2 regions of the Cupriavidus mimosae genome follow, and region 2 is predicted to be linked to the other one. Evidence: predicted binding sites of a transcription regulator. Region 2 holds the regulator's gene; the other holds the start of a gene.
What was found. Region 2 encodes NrdR, which represses ribonucleotide reductase genes. Its sites were predicted from a motif close to CACNANATNTNGTG; they were not measured.
Positions count from the first base shown of each region.

Region 1 (7,765 bases), on a different contig from region 2:
TCCACAGATGCGGATTCTCCAGCTTGATCTGATTAATCAAATCAATCCCAAAATTGCAGTGCAGCGACTCATCCCGCAGGATGTACTGATACTGCTCCGCAGCCCCAGTCATCTTGTTCTGCCGCCCCATCGCCAGGATCTGCGTGAAGCCCACATAGAAGAACAGCCCTTCCATGATGCAGGCGAACACGATCAGCGACTTCAGCAGCTTCTGGTCGTTTTCCGGCGTGCCGGTCTTGAACGACGGGTCGGTCAGCGTGTCGATGAACGGGATCAGGAACTCGTCCTTGTCGCGGATCGACTGCACTTCGTGGTACGCGTTGAAGATCTCGGCTTCGTTCAGGCCCAGCGATTCAACGATGTACTGGTAGGCGTGCGTGTGGATGGCCTCTTCAAAGGCCTGGCGCAGCAGGTACTGGCGGCATTCCGGCGCGGTGATCTGGCGGTAGGTGCCCAGCACGATGTTGTTGGCGGCCAGCGAGTCGGCGGTGACGAAGAAGCCCAGGTTGCGCTTGATGATGCGGCGCTCGTCTTCGGTCAGGCCGTTGGGGTCTTTCCACAGGGCGATGTCGCGGGACATGTTGATTTCCTGCGGCATCCAGTGGTTGGCGCAGCCGGCCAGGTACTTTTCCCACGCCCACTTGTACTTGAACGGGACGAGTTGGTTGACGTCGGTCGAGCCGTTGATCACGCGCTTGTCGGCTGCGTTGACGCGGCGGTTGCTTTGCGCGGCGGCGGCGTTGGGGTTGTTGCCCAGGATGCCGGCTTGCGTGGCGCTCGGCGGCAGCACGCCTTGCTGGTCAGCGGTGGCAGCCGATGCAGCGGGTTGCAGGGCAGGCTGCGGTGCGGCCTGCGGGGTGGCTTGAACGTCGTCGTCCCAGCTCAGCATGGTTTGGTTCTCCGTGATTCGGTTGGGGGGCGCATGTGGTTTCGTCAGGTTTGACGCTTCACTTCGTTGGGGCGCCGGCCCTCTCCCCCGCCCCTCTCCCGCAAGCGGGAGAGGGGAGCAAACCGGGGGTGGTTTTTACTCTTTAGGCTTTTTGCCTTATTGGCAGGCTTCGCACTCTTCGAAGCCGGGGTCGCCCGGGCGCATCGTGCAGACCGCGCCTTCGGCTTCCGGCATGGCCGGGGCCGAGGCGGCCGCTGCGTCCAGGGCGGAGCCGCTGTCGCTGCCCGACGACACCGCGTTCAGCGAGCCGCGCGACACGGTGGACTTCTCCACGTGCGTGGCAGCCATCGTGCGCAGGTAGTACGTGGTCTTCAGGCCGCGCACCCATGCCAGCTTGTAGGTGTCGTCCAGCTTCTTGCCCGACGCGCCGGCCATGTAGATGTTCAGCGACTGGGCCTGGTCGATCCACTTCTGGCGGCGGCTGGCGGCTTCCACCAGCCAGGTCGGCTCGACTTCGAACGCGGTGGCGTAGATGTCGCGCAGGTCTTGCGGGATGCGGTCGATGCGCGACAGGGAGCCGTCGAAGTACTTCAGGTCGGCAACCATCACTTCGTCCCACAGGCCGCGTTCCTTCAGGTCGCGCACCAGGTAGTCGTTGACCACGGTGAACTCGCCCGACAGGTTGGACTTGACGTACAGGTTCTGGAAGGTCGGCTCGATGCAAGCGGACACGCCGATGATGTTCGAAATGGTCGCGGTCGGGGCGATCGCGATGCAGTTCGAATTGCGCATGCCGTGCTGCTTGATGCGGGCGCGCAGGCTGTCCCAGTCCATGGTGCTGGACAGGTCCACTTCCAGGTAGCCGCCGCGCTCTTCGGCCAGCAGCTTGAGCGAGTCTTGCGGCAGGATGCCACGGTCCCACAGCGAGCCTTCGTAGGTGCTGTAGCGGCCGCGTTCTTCAGCCAGCTCGGTCGAAGCCTGGTAGGCGTAGTAGCACACCGCTTCCATCGAGGTGTCGGCGAACTGCACCGCGGCCTTGCTGGCGTACGGCGTGCGCAGCACGTGCAGGCAGTCCTGGAAGCCCATGATGCCCATGCCGACCGGACGGTGGCGCAGGTTGGAGTTGCGCGCCTTGTCGACCGCGTAGTAGTTGATGTCGATCACGTTGTCGAGCATGCGCATGGCGGTGCGCACGGTCTTCTGCAGCTTGGCGTGATCCAGCGCGTAGGTACCGTCGGCCTGCTTGGCCAGATGGGCGACCAGGTTGACCGAGCCCAGGTTGCAGACGGCGATCTCGCTGTCGTTGGTGTTGAGCGTGATTTCCGTGCACAGGTTGGAACTGTGGACGACGCCCACGTGCTGCTGCGGGCTGCGGATGTTGCACGGATCCTTGAAGGTGATCCACGGGTGGCCGGTCTCGAACAGCATGCCCAGCATCTTGCGCCACAGTTGCAGCGCCGGCAGCTTCTTGAACAGCTTCAGTTCGCCGCTGGCGGCCTTGGCTTCATAGCCCAGGTAGGCCTTCTCGAATTCCTTGCCGACCTTGTCGTGCAGGTCCGGGCAGGTGGCGGGCGAGAACAGTGTCCACTCGCCGCCTTCCATCACGCGCTTCATGAACAGGTCCGGGATCCAGTTGGCCGTGTTCATGTCGTGGGTGCGGCGGCGGTCGTCGCCGGTGTTCTTGCGCAGTTCCAGGAACTCTTCGATGTCCAGGTGCCACGTTTCCAGGTAGGCGCAGACGGCGCCCTTGCGCTTGCCGCCCTGGTTCACGGCGACGGCGGTGTCGTTCACCACCTTCAGGAACGGGACCACGCCTTGCGATTTGCCGTTGGTGCCCTTGATGTGCGAGCCCAGCGCGCGCACGTTGGTCCAGTCATTGCCCAGGCCGCCGGCGAACTTGGACAGCAGCGCGTTTTCCTTCAGCGCTTCATAGATGCCTTCCAGGTCGTCCGACACGGTGGTCAGGTAGCACGACGACAGCTGCGAGCGGCGGGTGCCGGAGTTGAACAGGGTCGGCGTGGACGACATGAAGTCGAACGACGACAGCAGCTGGTAGAACTCGATGGCGCGCGCTTCGCGGTCCTTCTCGTTCAGCGCCAGGCCCATGGCCACGCGCATGAAGAAGGCCTGCGGCATTTCGATGCGGGTTTCATCGATATGCAGGAAGTAGCGGTCGTACAGGGTCTGCAGGCCCAGGTAGTTGAACTGGAAGTCGCGGCCGGCGTCCAGCGCGGCGCCCAGGCGGGCCAGGTCGAAGGTGGCCAGCTTTTCGTCCAGCAGCTCGGCTTCGATGCCGCGCGCGATGAACTTAGGGAAGTACTCGGCGTAGCGGGCCGACATCTCCGACTGGGTCACTTCGGTGCCCAGGATTTCCTTGCGGATGGTGTGCAGCAGGATGCGGGCGGTGACCTGGCTGTAGTCCGGGTCCTTTTCGATCAGGGTACGCGCGGCCAGGATGGCGGAGTCGTACACCTGCGTCATCGGCACGCCTTCGTACAGGTTCTTCAGGGTTTCCTTCAGGATCGGCTCGGCGCTGACGGCATCGCCCAGGCCGGAGCAGGCGTTGTCGATCAGGGCGTGCAGCGCGACCACGTCCAGCGGCTTGGTCACGCCGGCGTCGGTCACGTTGATGCTGATGCCGGCTTGCTGGACGCGGGCCACGGCCTCGGCGCTGGCACTGGCGCGCTCTGCCTTGCGCTTTTCGCGGTACAGCACGTAGGCGCGGGCCACTTCATGCTCGCCCGAGCGCATCAGCGACAGTTCGACCTGGTCCTGCACGTCTTCGATATGGATGGCGCCACCGCTCGGGCGGCTGCGCACCAGCGCGCGCACCACGTTGTCGGTCAGTTGCTCGACGATCTCGCGCACGCGCGCGCTCGCGGCGCCCTGCCCGCCGTTGACGGCGAGGAAGGCCTTAGTCATGGCAACGGCGATCTTGGACGGCTCGAACGCCACCACGGCACCGTTGCGACGAATGATCTTGTGATCCGGGTAATTCGTGGTCGCGGCGCTGGGGGTCTGCTGCGTGGTCGAAGCCTGGCTGGCAACGCCGGCGGCGGCGCCACCCGTGGTGATTTCGTTCTGGGCCGTTTGCATGAGAACTCCTGTTTTTACCCTGGCAATAAGAGACAAAAGAGTCCCTGGCGAAATGCGGCGAAAAAGAACGTCCCTCCCGGCTGCATAGCGGGTGCGACAGACTGCCTTTACGTGAACATTTCGCCAGGGACTCTTGATGCCGGCCTTGCGGGGAGGTTTGCAGTCGATGCAGAACTTCGCGGCTGCTGCCTCGCTCCTGGGGCCGGCTCCCCGGTTTGACTACTAGATATAGTGTGTGACGCGGAAAACTGGGCTAAGTATAGTGAAACGAATCCGAATGACCAGTCTTGACAACCGCTATTTCGGGAACGCCGGCGGCTGTGCGGCAGCGCCACATGCCCGCAAGCCTAGTACTCGCAAGGGTTTCGGCGAGACCGTTCGCAACTGCACATTTCGCAAAAATTTTTTTGATTGTTGCTAGGTTGCGATAGCCCCACACGGACGTGGGGCATGTGCGCCGGGATGGGGCGCACAAGTGCGGGGAATGACGTCAGGAATCCGTCACATGCGCTGCTGCGCCCGGGCACTGGTAGGGCAGCATGCCCGCCGCCACGCCGGCCTGCCTGGCAAACCGCGGCCAGTCGAAATGCGGGCCGGGATCGGTCTTGCGGCCCGGCGCGATGTCGCTGTGGCCGGCAATCGCGCGGATCGGATAGGCCGCCATCAGCGCGGGGACCAGCGCGGCCACGGTGTCGTACTGGGCTGTGGTGAACGGCAGGTCGTCGCAGCCCTCGATCTCGATGCCTATCGAAAAATCGTTGCAGCGCGCGCGGCCGAAGAAGTCTGACTGCCCGGCATGCCAGGCGCGCTGCGTGCACGGCACGAACTGCACCAGTTCGCCCGTGCGCGTCACCAGGAAGTGCGCCGACACCTGGACCTGGTGGATGGTGGCAAAGAACGGGTGCTTGCCGGGATCGAGCCGGTTCTGGAAGAAGGCCTCGATGTCGCCGCTGCCGAACTGGCCGGGCGGCAGGCTGATGTTGTGCAGCACCACCAGGTCCACCGGCATGCCGTCCGGGCGCGCGTCGAAATTGGGCGACGGCACGCGCCGGGCGGCGGGCACCCAGCCGTCGGCATCGGGCACATAGGACGAAGACGCGGGCGCGGTCATGGCGTGCCCTCGCCTTCCACGGCGCCACGGTCGGCGGCGTCCATGGCTTCGCGGATGCCGAGCTGCTGGATGCGGTAGCGCAGCTGGCGCAGGTTCAGGCCCAGCAGCGGCGCGGCCGCGGTGCGGTTGAAGTTGGTCTGGGCCAGCGCCTGCAGGATCAGTTCGCGCTCGACGGCTTCCAGCCTGGCGGGCAGGTCGATCGGGAAGACGATGCCGCGGCAGGCGCGCTCGGCGGGGTCGCCGGCAGGCTCGGGTTCAGGCGCGGCGGCAGCGGCCGCCGGTGGCGGCTCGGCCGGAACCGGCGCAGGCGTGGCGGCGGCCGGCGCGGCGCCGCCCGCTGCCGTGCCCCATGGCGCATAAGGGTATGGCGCCACCGGCTGCGGCACCATCGCCGGCGCCGGCGCCGGCGCCGGCATCAGCCCGGCGCGCCCGGCGCCCGCGTCCAGCGGCCCCAGGTCGGCCAGTTCGATGTCGTCGCTCTCGGCAAACGCGTAGGCGCGCTCGAGCAGGTTTTCCAGCTCGCGCACATTGCCCGGGAACGGATAGGCCGCCAGCCGCTGCAGCGCCGCCGGCGACAGCCGCTTGGGATGCGCATCGCCGTAGCGCACCGCCAGGTGGTCCAGGATGGCGCGCGCCAGCACCGGGATGTCTTCGCCGCGCTCGCGCAGCGTGGGCATGCGCAGCGCCAGCACGTTCAGCCGGTAATACAGGTCTTGCCGGAACTGCCCCGCCGCCACCATCGCGGCCAGGTCCTTGTGGCTGGCGCACATCACGCGCACGTCGACGGCGTCTTCGCGGCTGGCGCCGATCTTGCGCACGCGGCGCTCCTGCAGCGCGCGCAGCAGCTTGACCTGCATCGGCAGCGGCAGGTCGGCCACTTCGTCGAGCAGCAGCGTGCCGCCGTTGGCGGCCTGGAAGAAGCCGCCGCGCTCGGCATCGGCGCCGGTGAACGCCCCTTTGACGTAGCCGAAGAACTCGGACTCCATCAGGTTTTCGGGGATGGCGCCGCAGTTGACGGCGACGAACGGATGCGCGGCGCGCGCGCTGGTGGCGTGGATGGCGCGCGCGGCGCGCTCCTTGCCGCTGCCGGATTCGCCGCTGATCACCACCGGCGCCATGCTGCGCGCCAGCCGCGACAGCGAGCGGCGCACCTCCTGCATCGCCGCGGAATGGCCGGGCAGCAGCGCCGCGGCGCGGTCGGCGGCCTGCTCGGCCGCCGCCGCGGCGTCGGCATCGGCGTTGTCGCGCGGCTGGCGGCCCAGTGCATTCAGCACTAGGCTGCGCAGCTGCTCCAGTGACACCGGCTTGGCGATGTAGTCGAAGGCGCCGGCCTTGAGCGCCTCCACGGCGTTGTCGGCGCTGCCGTATGCGGTGATGACCGCCACCGGGATCCGTTCCGGCGCGGCCGACAGCTGGCGCACGATCTCGATGCCCAGCCCGTCGCCCAGGCGCATGTCGGTCAGCACCAGGCTGTAGGGGCCCTGCGCAAGCTTTTCGCGCGCCTCGGCCAGCGAGCCGGCCAGCACCACGTCATGGCCCATGCGACGGATGGAGATGTCCAGCAGCTCGCGCAGGTCGGCCTCGTCGTCGATGACCAGGATGGGATCGGGCGCGCGGGACATTCGGGGTGGCATGGGTGATGGCGGAATGGAGACGGGTCAGACGGCGGCCGCCGCGGCAGCCTCTGCGCTCTCGATGCGCAAGGTCAGCACGAAGGCCTTGCCCGGCAGTGTATCGCGCGCGCTGGAGGCCAGCATGCCGGTGCGCTCGATCAGCGCCGGCAGCGAGATGGTGCCGTAGCGCACCTGCGCGTCATTGGCGCCGCACAGCTCGCGCGCCATGAACAGGCCCAGCCCGGTGCCCTGGGCGTTGCTGGTGAAGAACGGCTCGAACAGGCTGCGCTGGTGTTCGCGCGCCACCTCGGCGCCGTCGTTCCAGACGATCAGCTCGGCATGGTGCTGGTCCAGCGCGTGCGCCAGCAGCCGGATCGAGCCGGGCAGCCGGCTGCAGTAACGCCAGGCGTTGTCGAGCAGGTTGCCCAGCACCTGCTGCAGCTGCGAGGCATCGAACACCACCGGCTGGGCCACGTCGACGGTCAGGCGGATGGCATTGGCGTTGACGTCGGCGCGGCCCGCCGGGCGGGTCTCGCCGGCGCGCGGGCGGCGCTGGCGCATTTCGGCGCGCCAGCGCTCGACGATCTCCGGCAGCGCCTGCGCCAGGTGTACGGTGCTGCGGCCGGTGCGCGGGCGGCGCGACATCTGCAGCACGTCGGACACCACCTGGTCCAGCCGGCGCACGTTGTCGTGGATGATGCGCAGCAGGCGGGCGTCGATATCGACATCGGCGGCGCCCGGCTCCTGCGCGGCCAGGTCCTGCGCGACCGGATGGTGCCGGCCGGAATCGCCCAGCAGCTCGCTGGCCTGGCTGATCGCCGCCAGCGGGTTGCGGATCTGGTGCGCGATGCTGGCCACCAGCCGCCCCATGGCGGCCAGCTTTTCCTGCTGCACTTGCTCGGCGATGCGTTCCCAGCTTTCGATATGGACCAGCACGGTGTCGCGCATCTCGCTGCGCAGCAGCGCCTCATCCTCCTGCGACCACGCCATGGCCTCGTTCTGGGCGATGGCCAGGCGCAGGCGCGCGGCGGCTTCGGGCGACAGCTCGTTCCACGC
Region 1 covers NZ_JALHRY010000013.1:101,630-109,394, forward strand. Annotated here, with positions in the region: gene MKD50_RS22770 (ribonucleotide-diphosphate reductase subunit beta) at 1-889, opposite strand, end outside; gene MKD50_RS22775 (ribonucleoside-diphosphate reductase subunit alpha) at 1,046-3,985, opposite strand; gene ampD (1,6-anhydro-N-acetylmuramyl-L-alanine amidase AmpD) at 4,476-5,096, opposite strand; gene MKD50_RS22785 (sigma-54-dependent transcriptional regulator) at 5,093-6,730, opposite strand; gene MKD50_RS22790 (sensor histidine kinase) at 6,755-7,765, opposite strand, start outside.
Region 1: MKD50_RS22775 (ribonucleoside-diphosphate reductase subunit alpha) is a predicted target of NrdR. The motif match lies at 4,206-4,219, and genes of this name have one in related genera.

Region 2 (7,765 bases):
GGCCTCGCCCTGGAAATTGGCGGTGGCCACCGGGATCTGGGTGGCGCCGACCCCGGAGATCTCAACGTTGAGCTGCGCGTGCGCGGCGCCGGCTGCCATGGCCATGGCCGCGGCCAGCCATGCCATCAGCGCGCGGCGGCCCGCCAGGGGCAGCGGCCGGAGGCGTTGTGGTGCGGGGTTTGCGTTGTGCCGCCTCGCGGACAGCCAGTTGGGGGCCCAAAGCTTTCGCATGCTGCTCCTCAGTCGATTTCAAGTTTCGTCGGGCACGACAGGCAATCGGCAACACGGGCAAATGCGGCATTGCAGCGCGTGGCGCATGCCCCGTCCGTGTGCATACCGCACCGTCGGCTGCGTCAGGCAACCTGTCATGCTAGCGCTGGGACTGGAGCCCGACGATGAAGGTTGCATTATGTTGCAAATCATGCCGTGCCGTTCACTCAGTCTCACTCAGTCCTTCGGCCGGAAGGTAATGGTGAAGCTGGCCGGCGCCTTGCCGTTCTCGTCGCGCGGCAGCGGATCGGAACGCTCCACCGCGCGCAGCACGGCATTGTCCCAGCCGGAGTTGCCGCTGGACTTGGACAGCCGCGCCGACAGCAGCGAACCGTCCGGCGCCAGCTGCACCGAAACCACCGCGGTCGGATTGCCCGGCACGTCCTCGGCAAAGACGATGTTCGGCTTGACGCGGCGCCGCACGCGGTCGGCATAGCCGGGCGAAGCCTTGCCGCCACCGCCGGCACCGGCGCCGGCCGCATTGCCGACCCCGCCACCGCCGGCGCCGGAGCCGCCGGCCAGCGCCTGCAGGCGCGCCAGCTCGCTCTTGCGCTGGGCATTGGCAGCGGCTTCGCGCTTGGCCTTGGCGTCGGCATCCGCCTTGGCCTTGGCGTCGGCCTGCGCTTTTGCCTTGGCGTCGGCCTGGGCCTTGGCCTTGGCATCGGCCTGCGCCCTGGCCTTGGCCTCGGCCGCTTCCTTGCGCTCGCGCTCGGCCTGCTCCTTGCGGTCCTGTTCCTGCTGCGCGGCCTTCTTCTTCGCGTCTTCCTTGCGTTGCGCTTCCTTGCGCTCGGCCTCGCGCCGGTCGGCTTCCTTGCGGTCGGCTTCCTTTCGGTCGGCTTCCTTGCGCAGGGCTTCCTTGCGCGCCTCTTCCTTGCGCGCCTCTTCCTTGCGCTCGGCGTCCTTGCGTGCCGCTTCCTTGCGCTCGGCTTCTTCGCGCGCGGCCGCCTCGGCGCGGCGCTTCTTCTGCTCCAGCGCGATATCGGCGTCGTCCTCGACCTTGCTCTTCACCTGCGGCGGCGGCGGCGCCGGACGCGGCTGCACCACCGGCTCGGGCTCTGGCTGCGGCTGCGGCCGTGGCGGCGGGGGCGCGGTGGCGGCGGGGATTTCCTCCCATAGTTCGGCCTCGGCCCCGACCGGGGTGCTGCTCTGCCAGCTCACGCCGTAGTACAGCACCACGGCCAGCAGCAGGTGCATGAGCAGCGCGAGCAGGAAGGAACGCAGGGTTCCCCGCTCCTTGACCGGCTGGTAGGGATAGGCGGCGGCGGTCGTCATCAAGCGCAACGGCAATCGGATAGGTGCTTCAATACGTCAGGAGGTCTTGGACTTGACCATCAGGCCCACGCGCTTGACGCCGTCGGCTTTCAGGACCGACATCACGTCCAGCACCGCCTCGTACTTGACCGCGCGGTCGGCGGCGATCACCACCGGCTGGTCCGGGTTCTCGTTCTGGCGCTGGTGGACGAAGTCCAGCAGCCCCTGCTTGTCGAGCTTGCGCTCGAAGGCATTGCCGGCGGTGTCCTTGCCGCGCGCGGTGAGCCGTCCGTCTTCATGCACGGTGACGACGATCGGGGGCGCCTTCTGCTGTGGCGTGGCATTGGCCACGGTGGGCAGGTCGACGGTGGCGGGGCTGACGATCGGCGCGGCCACCATGAAGATGACCAGCAGCACCAGCATGACGTCGATATACGGCACGACGTTGATCTCGGCGCTGGCCCGGCGGCGCGAGCCGCCGCGGCGCTGAATGGCTGCCATTGCAGGACTCCTGAAAACGCCGGCCCGGGCTAGCGCCCGGACCGTTGATAGGGAATACGGTTAGCGGGTCTGCCGCTGCAGGATGTTCAGGAACTCTTCCATGAAGCTCTCGAACCGGATTGCCAGGCGATCGATTTCGGTGGCATAGCGGTTGTAGGCAATCACCGCCGGGATCGCCGCGAACAGGCCGATCGCGGTCGCCACCAGGGCCTCGGCAATGCCGGGCGCCACCGACGCGAGCGTCGCCTGCTGCACGTTCGACAGCCCGCGGAACGCGTTCATGATCCCCCACACCGTGCCGAACAGGCCGATATAGGGGCTCACCGAACCGACCGAGGCCAGGAACGGCAAATGCGACTCCAGCACGTCCATCTCGCGCTGGTAGGCCGCGCGCATGGCGCGGCGGGCGGCGTCGAGCAGCGCGCCGGCTTCGTTGCCGCGTTCGCGCGCCTTCAGAAACTCGCCCATGCCGGATTCGAAGATCCGTTCCAGCGCACCAGTGTTATGGCGGTTGTTGACCGCGCTGTTATAGAGCGCCTGCAGATCGCCGCCGGCCCAGAAGTCGCGCTCGAAGCCTTCGGTCTGGGTGCGCGCCGAACGCACCGCCAGGTGCTTGCGGAAGATATAGGTCCATGAAAACAGCGACATGACGAGCAACAGCGCCATGACGGCCTGTGCCAGCACGCTGGCGTGGAGCACCAGCGTTACGATCGACATGTCTTGCGTGACGGTCACGGGATTCATCGTGCTGACTTGATGGTGGCTAGAACGGGGTCGGGGATCGGGGCGGGACGGAAAGTGCTTTTGTCGACGCAGCCAACGCGGATCGCGCCGGTCGCGAGCATCAGCTCGCCACGCCAGGCTTCCTGGGTGAACTGCACCGAAGCCGGGCCGACCCGGTCGATGCGCGTGCGGATCTCAAGCTGGTCGTCCAGCCGGGCGGGCGCATTGTAGTCCACCGCCGTGCTGCGGACGATGAAGACCACGCCGGCCTGGTCGGCGAGCGCCTGCTGTTCGATGCCGAGCGAGCGCAGCCACTCGGTGCGGGCGCGCTCGAAGAACTTGAGGTAGTTGGCGTAGAACACTACGCCGCCTGCATCGGTGTCTTCCCAGTACACCCGCAGGGTCCAGACAAAGTTTGGCATGGCCGCGATTGTAACGGAGAGCGATACCCGTTTCGTGTAAACCCGCAGGACGACTTTGCAACAGCAAGTTGCTGGCCAGGCCCGCGCCAGCCCTTGCCAGCGCTTGGCTGGCGGCTCCACGGCTTGCGGCGGGCGGCCGCCTCGCGCTACACTGCGCGCAACCATTCCATCTTGCGCGACTGGCGAAGTCAGTGGGCACTACCACGAGGAAGCGCAAGTTCTCTGGCGTGAAGTTTCCAAACGCCATGGCGTTGACGCGAGTCATGCCTGCCGCTCGCCTGGGCAGCGAATGGGAAGCAGGGTGCGCCCTGCGCCGACGGCCAAGCCGCCGCCGGTGCCGGTCGCCGCTAGCCTTCCCCGCGCGCCCTACCCCCGATGCCTGAATCGGATTCCCTTTTTTCAGACGAGTTTCGCCATGTTCGAACGCAGCCGTTTTACGATCGACCAGATCGACCCCGAGGTCTTTGCCGCCATCCAGCAGGAAAACCAGCGCCAGGAAGACCACATCGAGCTGATCGCCTCCGAGAACTACACCTCGCCCGCGGTGATGGCCGCGCAAGGTTCGCAGCTGACCAACAAGTACGCCGAGGGCTATCCCGGCAAGCGCTACTACGGCGGTTGCGAGTACGTCGACATCGTCGAGCAGCTGGCCATTGACCGCGTCAAGCAGCTGTTCGGCGCCGAAGCGGCCAACGTGCAGCCCAACTCGGGCTCGCAGGCCAACCAGGGTGTGTACTTCGCCGTGCTCAAGCCGGGCGACACCATCATGGGCATGAGCCTGGCCGAAGGCGGCCACCTGACCCACGGCATGGCGCTGAACATGAGCGGCAAGTGGTTCAACGTGGTCAGCTACGGCCTCAACGCCCAGGAAGACATCGACTACGACGCGCTCGAAAAGCTGGCGCAAGAGAAGAAGCCCAAGCTGATCATCGCCGGCGCCTCGGCCTTCGCGCTGCGCATCGACTTCGAGCGCATCGGCCGCGTCGCCAAGTCGATCGGCGCCTACTTCATGGTCGACATGGCCCACTACGCCGGCCTGATCGCCGCGGGTGTCTACCCGAACCCGGTGCCGCACGCCGACTTCGTCACCACCACCACCCACAAGAGCCTGCGTGGCCCGCGCGGCGGCGTGATCCTGATGAAGGCCGAGCACGAGAAGGCGATCAACTCGTCGATCTTCCCCGGCATCCAGGGCGGCCCGCTGATGCACGTGATCGCCGGCAAGGCGGTGGCGTTCAAGGAAGCGCTGACGCCGGAGTTCAAGGAATACCAGCAGCAGGTGGTGAAGAACGCCGCGGTGCTGGCCGAGACCCTGATCGCGCGCGGCCTGCGCATCGTCTCGGGCCGCACCGAGAGCCATGTGATGCTGGTCGACCTGCGCGCCAAGAACATCACCGGCAAGGAAGCCGAGCGCATCCTGGGCGAGGCGCACCTGACCGTGAACAAGAACGCGATTCCGAATGACCCGGAAAAGCCGTTCGTCACCTCCGGCATCCGCGTCGGCTCGCCGGCCATGACCACGCGCGGCTTCAAGGAAGAAGAAGCCCGCATCGTCGGCAACCTGATCGCCGACGTGCTGGACAACCCGCACGACGCCGCCAATATCGCCGCGGTGCGCGAGCAGGTGTCGGCCCTGACCAAGCGTTTCCCGGTCTACGGCTGACGCGCCCAGGCCGCCCGCGCGCACGCGCACGGGCGGCCGGCAGCTCCGCGGTCCGCGCCACTCCGGCGCGGACCGCGGGCCTCGCCAACCCGCCCTGCCGCCGCAGAACGACAACACGGACAAGGCGATGGGGTTCAACTGAAGGTGGTCCGGCATGAAATGCCCCTTTTGCGGTCATTCCAATACCCAGGTTCTCGACACCCGCATGTCGGAAGACGGCGATGCCGTGCGCCGGCGCCGCCGCTGCGAAGCCTGCGACCGCCGCTTCACCACCTATGAGCGGATCGAGCTGTTCTTCCCCGCCATCGTCAAGAAAAACGGCTCGCGCGTGGACTACGCCCGCGCCAAGCTGAAGGATTCAATGCGCCTGGCGTTGCGCAAGCGCCCGGTCTCGGCCGAAGCCATCGACGAAGCCATCACCCGGATCGAGGAAAAGCTGCTGGCCCTGGGCGAGAAGGAAATCCCCAGCAGCCAGGTCGGCGAACTGGTGATGCGCGAGCTGCGCAAGCTCGACAAGATCGCCTATATCCGCTTTGCCTCGGTCTACCGCAGCTTTGAAGACGTGTCCGAATTCTCGGACGTGCTGGCCGAAGTCACCGCCGGCAGCGGCAAGCGCTGACGCCTGCGTCTGCGGCTACCAGCACTGCGCCGACGCCACGCCGGCGCGCATTCCGGTGTTCCCCTGCAGACCCAGGTGGTTGATGGTATAGCTGCCGCAGTCGTCCCCCGCCTGCGCGCCGACCGGCGTTGCCGTCGCGCTGTAGCTGGTCGCAGGATTGCCGGCCACCACGCTCAGCTGGTAGTACGCCTGGCCGCCTGACTGGACCGCCACCGGGAACGCCGCGCCGGCATATCCCAGCGCCGCGGGCGTGCCGCCATAGACGTTCTGCGTGCTGAACAGCCGCTCCTGGCGCGCCGCGAGATCCAGCAAGGCGGTCTTGGCGTCGGTGCGGCGCGACTTGCGCACGTGTTCGGTGTAGGACGGGTAGGCGATCGCGGCCAGGATCGCGGCGATCGCCACCGTGATCATCAGCTCGATCAGCGTGAAGCCGGCGGCGGCACGCCGCGCTTGGAGGAAGGCACGCAGGTTCATGGTGGTCAGCGCAGGCGGATCCAGTTGAGGCGGGCGCCGGCGCCATTGGCACCGGGGTTGATCTGGGTGATGGCGCCGCTGCCGCCCACGGTCTGCTGCACCAGGTATGGCCGCTTCTTCGCCGTCACCACCGACGGCGTGCCGGTGCCACTCAGGCCGATGCCGCTGACGATGCCGTTGTTCAGCAACGGGAAGGTGCTGCTGTTGGTGCTGCTGAAGAACGACTGCGCGGCCGCTCCGCCCGAGCCCATCGACACGCCCATGGTGAAGCCCGACGGCACCTCCGCATTGCACGACAGCGCCTGCGACAGCGCCGAACTGGGCGGGATGGTGGTATTGACGATCACCATGCCGTAGGCGATCACCGGGTTGTAGATCACCTGCTCGCGCGTAGCCGACGGCAGCGGCAGCTGCCAGCCGTACTTGTTGTTGCCGCTGGCGCAGGCGTTCGAGCCCTGCCAGCACACCTTGCCGGCGCTGACCGTGCGCACCGTGACCGTGCTGCCGACCGCGCGCCCTTCGGCGGTAATCGATTGCTGGGTCAGGTTGGCGCCGGAAAGCGGACGGGCGGCGCTGGCCAGCGAGGCATAGCGGGCCTGCGCGCCGGCCACCGCGTTCCACCCCGCCATGTCCCAGTCCCACACGCCGTACAGCCCCTGCCCGCCCGGCTCGAACACCGCTTCGCTGCCCTGGGTCTGCTCCAGCCGGCGGCCGGTGCCGAACGCCACCACCACGCGCGGCATCGCCGCGGCGCCGGTTCCGGTGCCGGGCACCGAGCCCACCGCGACCCTGGTGGAGATGGGCTTGCCGCCGGTCTGCATCAGCGGGCGGCTGCCGGCGCGCCAGTGGTCCGGATTGTCCGAGGTCAGGTCGAAGCGCCACAGGTTGCCGAACACGTCGCCGGCGTAGACGTAGTCGGTGATGTGGTCGCCGTCGAGGTCGGCCGGCGTGACATAGGCAATGCCGTTGCGGCTGCTGGCGCCGGCCGGATCCTGCTGCGGGCCGTAGCCGGTGCCGAGATAGCGGAAGCTGCGCGAGCCGTCGGCCGGGTCGACCAGCATGATGAACAGCCCGGCGGAGCCGCTCTTGCTGCCCAGGCCGTTGCCGAACAGCACCGCCCACTGGCCGTTGTGCAGGCGGCGGATCACGGGCGTGCCATGGGTGTTGCCGAGGTTGTCGCCGCACGCGCTATCGCCGGTGCACTGCAGCGTGTTGTTCCACTCGCCGATCACCGTGGCGCTGGCCGCCGCCGGGGTATCGCCGAAGCGCTCCGGATCGGTCACGTCGAGCGCGTAGAGCGCGCCGCCGGTCGCGGTCGCGGTCTTGCTGGCGAGCGGGCCGCCGCGGTTCGCGCCCGGCCCCAGGCCGCCGACCAGCCAGGTATGCCAGGCCCCGCCGTAGTAAAGGTCGCCGGTGCCGGGCGTGGCATCGACAAACAGGTTGTGCACGTATTGCGGCGAACTGTAGGCGAGCGCCGCATGGGTCGACTGGATGGTGTCGAGGACCGCGCCGGGCATGTACGCCAGCACCTCGCGCCCGTCGTTGGGCTTGCTGGCGTCGTTGCCGACGAAGGCGCCCGCCGCGTTGTAGTAGCCGGAACGGAAGCCGTGCAGCAGCCCGTCGTTGGCACCGACATAGACCACGTTGAGCCGCTGTGCCTTGGCTTGCCGGAAGGCGTCGTAGCTGCCGGCGGGCTCGGGCGGGCTGGCGCGCTTGTGCAACGCATCGGTCCACGGTCCGCTGTACGGCGATGACGGTGCGCCGACCCAGGCCGGGCTGGAATCGATGATGTCGCCCAGCACGCCGGTGCGCTTGCGGAACAGCCCGGCGCCGGCCGCGTTC
Region 2 covers NZ_JALHRY010000002.1:195,043-202,807, forward strand. Annotated here, with positions in the region: gene tolB (Tol-Pal system beta propeller repeat protein TolB) at 1-231, opposite strand, end outside; gene tolA (cell envelope integrity protein TolA) at 448-1,542, opposite strand; gene tolR (protein TolR) at 1,579-2,022, opposite strand; gene tolQ (protein TolQ) at 2,083-2,766, opposite strand; gene ybgC (tol-pal system-associated acyl-CoA thioesterase) at 2,763-3,167, opposite strand; ZMP/ZTP riboswitch at 3,333-3,458, shown strand; gene glyA (serine hydroxymethyltransferase) at 3,583-4,830, shown strand; gene nrdR (transcriptional regulator NrdR) at 4,985-5,449, shown strand; gene MKD50_RS04925 (type IV pilin protein) at 5,465-5,923, opposite strand; gene MKD50_RS04930 (pilus assembly protein) at 5,929-7,765, opposite strand, start outside.